3 regions of the Fictibacillus sp. EA-CB0309 genome follow, and region 2 is predicted to be linked to each of the others. Evidence: riboswitches for the same ligand, from Rfam matches in the RefSeq annotation. Region 2 holds a riboswitch; each other region holds the start of a gene.
What was found. A riboswitch is a leader RNA that binds a small molecule or an ion and turns the genes downstream of it on or off. The one in region 2 is predicted to bind cobalamin.
Positions count from the first base shown of each region.

Region 1: linked by a shared signal. The riboswitch ahead of ACEWFH_RS21560 (acyl-CoA thioesterase) and the one ahead of ACEWFH_RS08885 (ribonucleoside-diphosphate reductase subunit alpha) in region 2 are both predicted to bind cobalamin.
Region 3: linked by a shared signal. The riboswitch ahead of ACEWFH_RS10400 (DUF4430 domain-containing protein) and the one ahead of ACEWFH_RS08885 (ribonucleoside-diphosphate reductase subunit alpha) in region 2 are both predicted to bind cobalamin.

Region 1 is NZ_CP169271.1:3,825,147-3,829,403, reverse strand. It holds gene ACEWFH_RS21575 (GH1 family beta-glucosidase) at 1-458, shown strand, start outside; gene ACEWFH_RS21570 (hypothetical protein) at 559-777, shown strand; gene ACEWFH_RS21565 (MGDG synthase family glycosyltransferase) at 891-1,919, opposite strand; cobalamin riboswitch at 2,046-2,225, shown strand; gene ACEWFH_RS21560 (acyl-CoA thioesterase) at 2,431-2,907, shown strand; gene ACEWFH_RS21555 (YbaN family protein) at 2,946-3,317, shown strand; gene ACEWFH_RS21550 (peroxiredoxin) at 3,606-4,257, opposite strand, start outside.
Region 2 is NZ_CP169271.1:1,607,248-1,611,504, forward strand. It holds partial or broken gene ACEWFH_RS08875 (GntP family permease) at 68-1,461, shown strand; gene ACEWFH_RS08880 (3-hydroxybutyrate dehydrogenase) at 1,489-2,274, shown strand; cobalamin riboswitch at 2,341-2,544, shown strand; gene ACEWFH_RS08885 (ribonucleoside-diphosphate reductase subunit alpha) at 2,671-4,257, shown strand, end outside.
Region 3 is NZ_CP169271.1:1,868,477-1,872,733, reverse strand. It holds gene serA (phosphoglycerate dehydrogenase) at 1-668, shown strand, start outside; gene ACEWFH_RS10410 (histidinol-phosphatase) at 726-1,556, opposite strand; gene ACEWFH_RS10405 (hypothetical protein) at 1,799-2,104, opposite strand; gene ACEWFH_RS10400 (DUF4430 domain-containing protein) at 2,321-2,728, opposite strand; cobalamin riboswitch at 3,099-3,281, opposite strand; gene ACEWFH_RS10395 (ATP-binding protein) at 3,393-4,257, opposite strand, start outside.

The sequences.
Region 1 (4,257 bases), 1.7 Mb from region 2:
CAAATGATTTCTTGCATAGAGGTGCTCATTCAGACTATGACAAAACAGGCATGGGCTGGGATATTGCGCCAGAAGAATTTAAAGATTTGATTAGAAGACTTCGAAAAGAATACACGGATCTTCCTATCTATATTACAGAGAATGGTGCGGCGTTCGATGACGTGCTTGAGAACGGTAGAGTCCACGATCATGGCCGTGTGGATTACATCGAAAAGCATCTTCAAGCCGTTTCTGATCTGAATGATGAAGGTATGAATATTGAAGGCTACTACCTGTGGTCTCTCATGGATAACTTTGAGTGGAGTTTCGGTTATAACAAACGATTTGGAATCATTTATGTAGACTTTGATTCTCAGGAGAGAATTTGGAAAGACAGTGCCTATCGATACGCTGAGATTGTGAAGAACAGAGGAAACCAGAACAGCAGTAAAGACACGGATGCTGTAACAGTTAGTTAATTCTATACAAATCCTGTTAAGCCCCTACATTTGTTAGGGGCTTTTTATTCTGTGTAAAATTTTCCTGTGTGGGGAAGATAAAAACATAGGAGGGATATTGATGAAGGATGATAAAGAACAAAGAATCGATCAAGAAACATCAGACGGGTTGAATGAGCTTGTTGAGATCATTAACGCTAAAGGTGATACAGGTGAGCTAAAAGAGATCGTTGAAAAATACGATAATAAAAAAGAAAAAGAACATTCACCATTATGCAATGATGACTTTTTCTATGCCGATTTAAGAGCGATTGCAGAAGATGGTGCAAGAGAAGATTGATAATAAATATAAAACTCAAAGCTCCTATGCTTTGAGTTTTTGATTGCCTTGTAAAGCATGATGAACAATTTTTTGAGAAGAAACGGGCTGGTGAATACACTGTAGAGCAGACTTCATGCCCCTGCTAGTTGTTGGTTGTGAACCAACCTTTGTACGTGATCAGCAATTTTATCTGCTGAATCTGCGATTAGTGCAGCTCCATGCGCTTGAAAATGTTTTGCATTTTCAGCTTCCTGTCCTGGTACAGGCTTATATAAGATAAGGGGCAGGTGAAGTGCTGCGGCCTCTGTTATTGTGATACCACCTGGTTTTGTAATCAAACAATGAGACAGTTTTAAGATTTCATGAAGTTCTTCTACATATCCAAACAATCGGAAATTTTCCGGGTATTGAATAGCGGTTGGTAACAGTTTTTCATATAAAGCATTATTCTTACCGCAAATCACAATGACTGTAAGGAATGGGTCCTTGAGCAAGCGCTCAGCCAAGTGCTTTACATTCTTAAGAACACCCTGTGCGCCAGCAAGAATGGTAACAACACGCTTGCTACGAGAGACTTGATATTTATCTAAAATCACTTCTTTATTAATGGATTGGTAGAAACCTGGACGAATCGGAATGCCGCTCACCGTAATTTTATTTTCATTAACTTGGTGTCTCATTAAACCTTGTTTAACTGAATCAGACGCTACAAAATAGTGGTCGATAGAAGGATTGATCCAAAAAGGATGAGCAAAGTAATCTGTAATTACGGTGTAGATTGGAATGTTAAAACGTGACTTTTTAAGTAAAAATGGTGCAGCGTGAAGCGGAAAAGTTGTAATGACAAAACGAGGGTGATGTTCCTCGATAAGTTCAATGAATCGCTTGCGGCCTAAGTAACGTGAAAACTGGGTAATCGTGGTTGCATTTAGCTTATTAGTTCCGTAATAGAACCATTTATAAAAAGAAGAGCCATGAGAGAAGCTTTTGATAAAAAGAGACTGTGTAATCTGAGCCATAAGTGGATGAGCCTCTCCAAATAAATCTGAAATGATTGGTTCGTACCCTTTATTCCTAATCTCTTCAGCGAGAACATTTGCGACCTGGACGTGACCGCTTCCGTAGTTTGCTGTTAGGATTAATGCTGTTGGACGTATCATGAGAAAACCTCCCCAGTCTTTTGAATTTAGAATAGCAGGGGATTTTAAACGCAATATGAAGAAGATAAGAATGTTTTGTAAAAGGTAAAAATGATTAATGATACAATAAGGTAGATTCATAATTTAATAAGATCCGGTAATCACGGTGTCTGTAATAGACTTAAAAGGGAATCTGGTGTGAAACCAGAACTGTACCCGCAACTGTAAGTGCTGACGAAATAAGCAAAACCACTATCGAACGATGGGAAGGGCTTAGAGTAGGTATAAGGCACAAGTCAGGAGACCTGCCGTGATTATGTCGTTGATCTTCTTCGGGAGTTGGGAAGATAAGACGCATGGTATTTTAATAGATTGGTTTTAAGTATCTGTTATGTATTCTTGCGTGCACCCATCTTGGCTTTTACTAGTGTGATGGGTGTTTTTTATGTGATTTGATGAGCGTCTAATCTGCGCTTAAACCAACTCCCTCTATTAAAACAGGAGTGTTTAAACTCCGGAAAAGAGGTATGGTATGGAACAGCAGTTGTCAGCAAACGTTTCACGAACGATTCAAACAAAGTTGGTGTTGCCTCCCGACACCAATCACATGGGAACGATCTTTGGCGGAACAGTATTATCATACATTGATGAGATCGCAGCCATTGCAGCTATGAAGCATAGCAAGAAAGTTGTTGTAACAGCATCCATTGATAATGTAAACTTTTTATCGTCCGCTAAAGTTGGTGACATCCTCATTTTAGAGGGAGTTGTTATCTCAACGGGAAGAACTTCAATGGAAGTGTACGTAAAAGTAGAGTGCCAGAATTTAGAGACGGGTAACAGAACGTTAAACACAACGTCTATCTTAACAATGGTAGCGATCGATAAGGATGGAAAGCCATCTCCCGTTCCAAGCGTAATACCAGAGACGGAAGTAGAGAATGCTTTTTTTGACAGTGCTCCATTAAGAAAGGAGCGGCGTTTGCTGTATAAAAACGTAAACTCATAACAAGAAACGCCAGATGACAAGAAAGAGGGAGAATTCCAATGAAAGTGAAAAATATGATATTTGTGATATTGGGATTCTTTTTCCTGAGTTTAGGAATGGTGGGTATTGTGTTGCCATTGATTCCAACAACACCATTTCTGCTGTTATCATCGTATTTTTTTGTAAAAGGGTCTAAGAAATTTGAAGTGTGGTTTAAAGGTACTCCCATCTATAAAAAGCACCTTGAAGAATTTATCCAGGAACGCTCTTTAACGCTCAGAAAAAAGATCATGATTAACCTGTTTGCAGACTCCATGATCTTGATTGCATTTATAATGGCTGAGAGTACAATAGTAAGAGTTATTTTAGTCCTTATTGTGTTGTATAAGTACTATTATTTTATTTATAAAATTAAAACAGCAAAAAGGTAAGGAGTCTGACCCAAATAGTGAACCACTTTCTGGGTCATGGCTCTTTTTTGTGCACAGAGCGGGGGAGAAGGTGAAAGATGTGGTATGTGTGTTTCTGGCAAGAACGTTTGCAGGAACTGTTGGTGTTAGAAAGACGGTCAAAAATATATTCACGTTAATTTCAATAATTTCACGTTAAATGGAATATATTCACGTTAATCACTATAATTTCACGTTAAATAAGATATATTCACGATAATAAAAATGCCCGATGAAGGCGGCTTAATTGCACCTTCATCGGGCATATTATCATTCTTGTGATAAAGGTTTGGAACATAGCCACCAATCATAACACTTAATCTCTCCAGATTGCGCTTGTTCCGCACGCTGTTTGGCTTCTTGAACGGTTTTAGGTGCTGGAACGATAATGCGGTCTCCGATTAGTTCATTTTTTGGCCAGTTTGCAGGTGTTGCTGCCTGATTGCTATCAGCGGTCTGCAAAGCTTTAACCGCTCGCAATATCTCATGAATGTTTCGCCCGACATTCTCAGGATACGTAAGAATAAGCCGGATTTTCCCGGAAGGATCCACGATATAAACACTTCGAACGGTTCTTGTTCCCATCGTTGGATGAATCATCCCAAGTCTCATTGCCAATTTACCAAGGCTGTCAGCAATAATGGGGAAGGTGATCTCAACTTTTAGATTCTGTTGAATCCACTCGATCCATTTAAGGTGAGAGTACACCTGCTCTACAGACAAACCAATTAAGTATGTGTTGAGCTTCTGAAATTCTGGCATAAGTTTCTGAAATGCTACAAACTCTGTTGTACAAACAGGGGTAAAGTCTCCGGGATGGCTAAAGAGGACAAACCAATGACCTTGATAGCTTGTTGGGAGGACAAGTTCCCCAAGGGTGGTATGAACTGTCGTCTCCGGAAATAGATCTCCAATAAAAGGC
Region 2 (4,257 bases):
GTGCTGTTGCTATAAAAAATGAAAGCGCTTTACAAAGTATAAGAACGATAGAAATGGGGGAATAGAAATGGACATTATTATTATATTATTGGCATTATTTTTCTTAATGTTTGTAGCGTATAGAGGCTTTAGCGTTATCTTATTCGCGCCGATCGCTGCACTTTTTGCTGTATTGCTAACAGAACCAGGACATGTACTTCCGTTTTTCTCTGGGGTTTTTATGGAGAAAATGGTTGGTTTCATTAAGTTATACTTTCCAGTGTTTTTATTAGGAGCGATATTCGGAAAGGTTATTGAGATGTCAGGGTTTGCAAAATCCATTACGCAGTTTGTTATCAAACTGATTGGACCATCGAGAGCGATGCTTGCTATCGTGCTAGTTGGAGCCATTCTAACATACGGAGGCGTATCGTTATTCGTAGTTGCATTTGCTCTTTACCCGTTTGCAGCAGAACTCTTTAAATTAGCAGATATTCCGAAGAGACTTATACCGGGAACCATCGCATTAGGTGCTTTTACTTTTACGATGGATGCTTTTCCGGGTAGTCCACAAATACAGAATATTATCCCAACATCATTCTTTGGAACGACGACTTGGGCAGCACCATGGCTCGGTTTTATTGGTGGAATGTTTGTTTTCATTATTGGTATGGTCTACTTGGAATGGAGACGAAGACAGGCGGCAGCAAAGGAGAAGGCTATGGAACAGGTCACAGCAACGAGCCTGAAAAACTAGAATCTGAAAACCTGCCTAACGCATTTATTGCGATTCTTCCACTAATTTTGGTAGGAGTGTTCAATAAATGGTTCACGGTTCTTATTCCAAAGTATTACGGAACAACGTTTGACTTTTCTGCCATCGGTATGAAAAATGTACCTGACATTCAGATTCCGACACTTGCTGCTGTTTGGGCAGTTGAAGGTGCTTTGATTATTGGTATCGTTACGGTACTTCTGTTCTCGTTTAAAAGAATTAAAAACAACTTTAATAAAGGAATCAACTTATCGATTGGCGGCGCACTGCTTGCTACTCTAAATACTGCATCAGAATATGGGTTTGGGGGAGTAATTGCAGCACTTCCTGGTTTTACTGCGGTAAATACTGCAATGTCAAATACGATTAAAGATCCGTTAATAAATGAAGCAGTGACGACTACCACTTTAGCTGGTATTACAGGATCAGCGTCAGGCGGTATGAGTATAGCGCTCGCAACAATGAGTGAAACGTATATTGCTCAAGCGAATAAATTAGGCATTGATCCAGAAGTACTTCACCGTGTTGCCTCTATGGCGAGCGGAGGAATGGATACTCTTCCTCACAATGGTGCTGTAATTACTCTATTAGCCGTTACAGGATTAACTCATAAACAGGCTTATATTGATATTTTTGCAATGACAATTATTAAAACGGTAGCTGTATTTGTAATCATCGGACTTTATTATGGGCTTGGTATCGTATAAGAATTTTAAAGAAAGGAGTATACATTCATGAAATCGTTCGTAGAAGAAAAAGTTGTTTTTATCACTGGGGCTGCAAGCGGGATCGGACTGCAGTTAGCTAAAGCTTTTGCCGAACAAGGTGCAAAGGTTGTGATCAGTGACCTTAATGATGAGAAGGCAAAAGAGGCAGCTCAAGTTTTGGTGCAGAATGGCCATGAAGCAACCGGGCTAGGGTGTAATGTTACAAGAGAGGAAGACATAACAAGGGCCTTGGATCGAGCCGTTCAACATTATAATCGGATCGATATCCTGATCAACAACGCTGGATTGCAATACGTGTCTCCTTTAGAAGAGTTCCCGACTGAAAAGTTTCAGCAGTTGATTGATGTAATGCTTACTGCTCCTTTTATTGCGACAAAACATGTGTTTCCGATTATGAAAGAACAAGGGTTCGGACGTATCATCAATATGGCATCAATAAATGGTTTAGTTGGTTTTGCTGGAAAGGCCGCTTATAATAGTGCGAAGCATGGAGTAATCGGTTTAACGAAGGTAGCGGCTTTAGAAGGTGCAGCGCATGGTATTACTGTTAATGCTGTGTGCCCGGGATATGTAGACACACCGCTTGTAAGAGGGCAGCTTGAGGATCTAGCGAAAACTAGAAACGTTGAGCTCGAAAAAGTCTTAGAAGAAGTGATCTACCCGCTTGTTCCTCAAAAACGCTTGCTTGATGTTCAAGAAATTGCCGATTACACGCTGTTTCTTTCTAGTGACAATGCAAAAGGTGTTACAGGGCAGGCTATTGTGATTGATGGCGGTTATGTGGCCCAATAAAAAAATAATATTTTATAGTTTTAATTGACATTAACTATATTTAGTGTCAAAGTAGATGTTACAAACCTATATATGGAGAATTCAGGTGCCGGAGCTTCCGGCTTAAAAGGAATTCGGTGAGAAACCGAAGCTGTCCCCGCAACTGTAATTGTGGACGAAATGGAATAGCCACTGTACAGATTAGCTATATTTTTTATGGCTGCTGTATGGGAAGGCCCAAAGTAGGAAGAAGCAAAAGCCAGTAGACCTGCCTGAAATACTCCGATTTTCTTTTCCTCGGGGATTGGGAGAAAGAACAGTGGCTGTATAAAGGTAATATTTTAGCATTCACACGTTTCTTTCACCCTCTTCCTGATGGAAGAGGGTTTTTATTATGATTTAAGGAGTGTTTGAACGATGAAAATGACAGCTGCAAACTCTTTACTCGGGGAGTGGTTAAGAGAATGTGTAGAGAATTTCCCAGGAATCCAAGCGAACGCATTTTTAGAAAGAGCAGAGAAACTAGAACGTGAATCAAACGATTCTGCATCACTTTTCAGACAATTAGTGATGGAAGCATTGAATGGCTTAACTGTTGAAGAGCCAGATTGGACGTTTGTGGCGGCACAGATTTATTTAAGGCAGCTATATGAAGAAGTATTGAGTAACAAAGGAGAAATAGAGAAACGCCCATATTCAAACTTGTATGGATTAATTCAAAAATTAGTGGACCTGAATATCTATGATTCTACGATTCTTTCTTCTTATAGTAAGCAAGAGATAGAAGAAGCTGAAAAAATGATAGATCCAGCTAAAGATAAGCTTTTTACATACATAGGATTAAAGACACTGGCTGACAGATACTTGGCAAAAGGATTTAATCATGAGATCTATGAATTGCCTCAAGAACGTTGGATGCTCATTGCGTTATTTTTAATGAGGGATGAGGTAAAAACAAACAGGCTCGAGCAAGTGAAAGAAGCCTATTGGGCACTATCTAATTTGTATATGACTGTCGCAACCCCGACACTAGCAAATGCAGGTAAAAGTTACGGCCAGTTAAGCTCATGCTTCATCGATACGATTGATGACAGCCTAAGGGGAATTTTTGATTCAAATACAGATGCTGCAACTGTTTCAAAAGGCGGTGGAGGACTAGGAATCTATCTTGGCAAGATTCGTGCAAGAGGCTCGGATATTAAAGGATTTAAAGGAAACTCATCAGGTGTTATTCCATGGATGAAGCAGTTAAACAATACAGCTGTTTCTGTTGATCAGCTTGGCCAAAGGCAAGGGGCGATTGCCGTTTACCTGGATATATGGCATAAAGATATTTTAGAATTTTTAGATGCTAAGTTAAATAATGGTGATGAGCGAATGAGAACACATGACCTATTTACAGGGGTTTGTCTGCCTGATCTTTTCATGGAACAAGTTGAAAAACGGGAGGATTGGTATTTGTTTGATCCTCATGAAGTACGGAAGATAAAGGGATACTCCTTAGAAGATTTCTTTGACGAAACAAAGGGCACGGGAAGCTTCAGAGAAAAATATGCTGAGTGTCTTGAAGACGAAAGACTTTCCAAAAAATGTGTACCTGCGATTGAAATCATGAAACGAATCATGAAGTCTCAGCTAGAGACGGGAACTCCTTTTATGTTTTATCGAGATACGGTCAACCGTTTAAATCCCAATCCTCATAAAGGAATGATCTATGCTTCTAACCTGTGTACAGAGATTATGCAAAACATGTCCGCAACCGTCGTTACTTCTGAGGAGACTGAAGATGGGGAAATTGTAATTAGAAAAACACCAGGAGATTTTGTTGTATGTAACTTATCGTCTCTTTCTCTCGCTAAAGTAATCCAGGATAATGTGTTAAAAAGAGTAATCGATATACAGATTAGGATGCTTGATAATGTAATCGATCTTAACCGTATTGATGTACCTCAAGCAGAGCTTACTAATAAGAAATATAGAGCGATAGGGGTAGGGACATTCGGA
Region 3 (4,257 bases), 260 kb from region 2:
AGCCATTAAAACATGCTGTGAATTTCCCATCATTATCTAAAGACACCTACGAAAAGCTGATCGCTTATTATGATTTTTCCAACCTTCTTGGTTCGTTTACAACTCAATTTTTTAAAGAACCTGTTTTAGAGATTTCCATCGGTTACGGTGGATCATTATCAGAAACCGATACAACTTCACTCACACGCAGTTTTCTTTGTGGATTTTTAAAAACGAGACTTGACCGGCCAGTTAACGATGTTAACAGTATGGTTGCAGCGAAAGAACAAGGCATTGTGGTTGGAGAAAAACATGGAACTAAAGACCATGGTTATCCAAACATCATTCATGTAAAAGTAACGGGTGTCAATAAGACATTTACCCTTTCTGCTACACTAGTTAAAGGTTTCGGTGGTCGTATTATACAGTTAAACGGCTATACGGTAGACTTTGTTCCTCAAGGTTCTCTTCTGTACATTGAACACAGTGACACTCCAGGGATCATCGGGAAAGTTGGAGCGTTTTTAGGTGAAAGAAACATTAACATTGCTACGATGCACGTTGGAAGAAAATCAGCTGGCGGAGAAGCGATGATGGTTTTAACATTTGATAACCAGCTGCCGGAATCCACACAAAAGGAGCTTGCAAGTATTGAAGACCTGCTCGTTTGTAAACCGCTAGACTTGTAAGTAAGAAAGATTAAAAGCTCTGCATTACATCATGCAGAGCTTTTTTGTATGTTTTGTTTACCTTGTAAGAGTGTTCTTTACCCCAACTCCACTTCTTTTCTCTCCACCTCTAAACGTCATGAGTTTCGTGTATCCGGTCTCTTTGGCTAACTTAATAGATGCTTCATAGTTTTCTCCAACCTGATGAGGTTCATGAGCGTCAGAAGAAAGTACGATTGGTATTCCTTTCTCATAGCAAAGAGAAAGCAACTCTGGTTCAGGATATAGCCTCCCAACAGGTTTCCGAAGTCCAGCAGATGAGATCTCCACACATGTCTTTGAACGGCTTAGAGCATCGGTAACACGGTCATATTGTTGTAATAAGAATTCTTTATCGGTAGGAACATAGTTAAAGATCTTCACAAGATCAAGGTGCCCCACAATATCAAATAGGTTTGATTCAGCAAGCGTAACAATCTGATCATAATAAGCACGATACGTTTCATAGAGATCACGACGGTCCCATTCTTTCCGGTACTCTGCCAAATCTATCCCAAAATCGTCTACCCAGTGAACAGATCCGATCACATAATCAAAGGGATAAGATTTAATGAACGCTGCCATCTCCTCATGGCTTCCCGGTGTATAATCCATCTCAATAGACATTTTAACGTCCATACCTAATCGATTAGCTTGATTAAACAAGTTCACATAGTCATCCATTTTGTAATAGCGTCTTTCTTCCATCCATGGTTTTGATACAATATTCTTTGTTTCATAAAAGTGATAAGCGTGTTCTGAAATTCCAAATTCTTGAATTCCTTTTTCTTTTGCAATGTCTACAAATTGCTTTAGATAGTCAATTGTTAAAGTGCCTTTTTCCAGATGAGAATGGTAATCCGTTAGCATATTAATCTCCTTTTTAAAAACGTTTTACCATATGTATCATGAATATCTGTTTCAATCAAGAGTTTATGCTCCTAATTTAACCCCAATAAATAATACGCTTAGACACATCATTAAAAATAGCACTGCAAAAAAACGATTTAAATAGTCTCTCATTTTGTCCTCCTAAAGAATTGTTGAATCAACTTTATCATCCTATTCAAATATGACTTTTTTTGAACCATTTTTTGCAGAAAAAAAGCTCCCTATTCAAAGGCAGCTTTTTGGCTTACATCTTTATTAATATGTGTCTCCATTACGTATAAGAGAGGTTTATACAAAACGATAAAGAATACGACGTTTCCAATAGCATGATTTAGGTCGAATGGCAGACCGGCTAAATAATACGGCCAAAATTTCTGCATGATGATTCCGCCCATAAGAACGGACATGATGAAACCAAATAAAAAGCCGCAGAACCCTGCATATATGGGTAAAATCAACCATGGAATGTTGTGGCGGTACTTTCCTATAAACCCGCTCATTACGGCAATCAGGCCCCAAGCAATCATCTGTCCGAACGTCCATAGTCCATGCCCTAAAAAAGATTAGTCGTCAATGTGCTTATTATGGCTAGTATAAGCCCTTGAATCGGACCAAGTACAAACGATGCCAATATGAGTATAGTTGTGTTTGGCTGAACATTTGGTATCATTGCAAACGCTATTCTGCCTATTGTCAAAATAGCGGCAAGCAAAGCGATGATCGTTATTCTTTTAACCGTCAGCCTATTCATACTTGTGGAAATCAAATTCAACAATATCGCCAGGTTTTAAAGTGATTTCCTTTGCACCTTTCATCGCTTCTTCTCCGTTAACAGAAAAGAACCAAGATGTTTTATCCTGTTCGTTGCCTGCAACTCCTTCAATACTGCTTATAAAAGCACCGTCGTATTGCGTTTCAATCTTAAAGTTATCCTGCATCACGTCCATGATGGTTGCATCCTTTGTTAAATCCACTTTCTTTTCAGTTACCTTTTCTTTTCCGTTATCTTTTGTGATCTGGACCGTTACCTGTTCTTTTTTCGTTTCTTCTTGCTTTGGCTGATCTGCGGTTTCCTTCGTTTCAGTCGTTCCACAGCCAACCATCATCATCATCATCATTGTCGCAAGTACTAATAGTAGTTTTTTCATCATGAACCTCTTCCTTGTCTTTGATTAAGGCTTTCCCAAAAACAATGTTGCTCTTGAAAGTAGCTGATTTCCGCTCCAGGATGCTCGCTTTCCGCGGGGTGTGCGGTTAGCCTCCTAGCGCTCTGCGCTATTAGGAGTCTTACCTGTCCCACTCATCCCGCAGGGAGTCTCGCATCTTGCACTCCAATCAACTTGTCAGTGTAGGGACTGGCATGACCAAGAAGCAACAATCTTAACAGAAGGACCTTATTTTAAAAATAAATTTACGTATAACTAAAAAATCCCCTTCGTCTACGAAGGAGATTAATAGTATACAGGCAGAAAACAGCAGCCGGCTCTCCGGCACTGTTAAACACCCCTATCCTCGTAGGTCATGTCATGTAACAAACAGGCAGGTCTCCTGGCTCTTGATCATCGTCTCCTAACGCCTTCCCATTTTCACAGTGGCGGTGGTTTAGGATTCTCACAATTACAGTGGCGGGACCGCAACGGCATTTAACCGTTTTCCCTATTAAGCTGTCCAATACTGGACTGCACCTGTTTAACACTTATGAATTTTTTAAAAACACAATTCTTATTATAACGTATTGGAGAAATTTGTGAAATCTTTTTTAAATATCATTGTTTGTTCCTTATGAAACAAGATTAATCGGGACGTATTGCTAATTTATTTCAACGTTCGCGGAATAACAAAAGAAAATGTCGTACCTTCATTATTTTTGCTGTGAACACTAATCTGTCCCCCATGAGCTTCAACGATGTTTCTAGCTATGGCAAGCCCAAGACCAGTACCACCGGACTTACCTCTTGTTCTAGCTTTATCCCCTTTATAGAAACGTTCAAAAACAAATGGCAAATCTTCTTCTTTTATCCCAGATCCATTGTCCTTCACAAAAAACTTAACGTTCTGTTCGTTCACATCAATCGACAGAGTTACAAATCCGCCTTGTGCCGTATGGCGAATCGCATTATCAATTAAATTGGTTAACACTTGTTCAATTCGGTCCGGATCTACATCTATTTGATCTTGACCGAGGTCCAGGTTACCGTTGATTGAGAGGTCTAATTGAAGATCTCTGTCTTTGGCAGGTCCTTGGAACTTACGTACAATTCTTTCGGCAAAAGGTACAATGGAAAGAGTCGTGTAGTGAAGCTTCATGTGACCTGCTTCTAGTCTCGCAAGATCGAGCAGTTCATTAACAAGCCTGCCCATTCGTTTAGACTCATCTAATATAATTCCAGCAAGTTCTTTTTTCTCTTCTTCTGATTCTGCGATATCATCTACGATCGCTTCACTATATCCTTGCAACATAGCAATCGGTGTTTTTAACTCGTGTGAAACATTGGCAACAAAATCTTCTCTTAGCTTATCCATACGGCGTTCTTCTGTCATATCACGAAGAACGGCAACGGCACCTCTGATAAGGGATTGATCATATAAAGGTGTCATTACGACTACCCATGACCGCCCCTGTATCGCAATCTCTGTCATCTGCTCACTCTCAAGTGATACTACTTGCTGAAACAGCTGT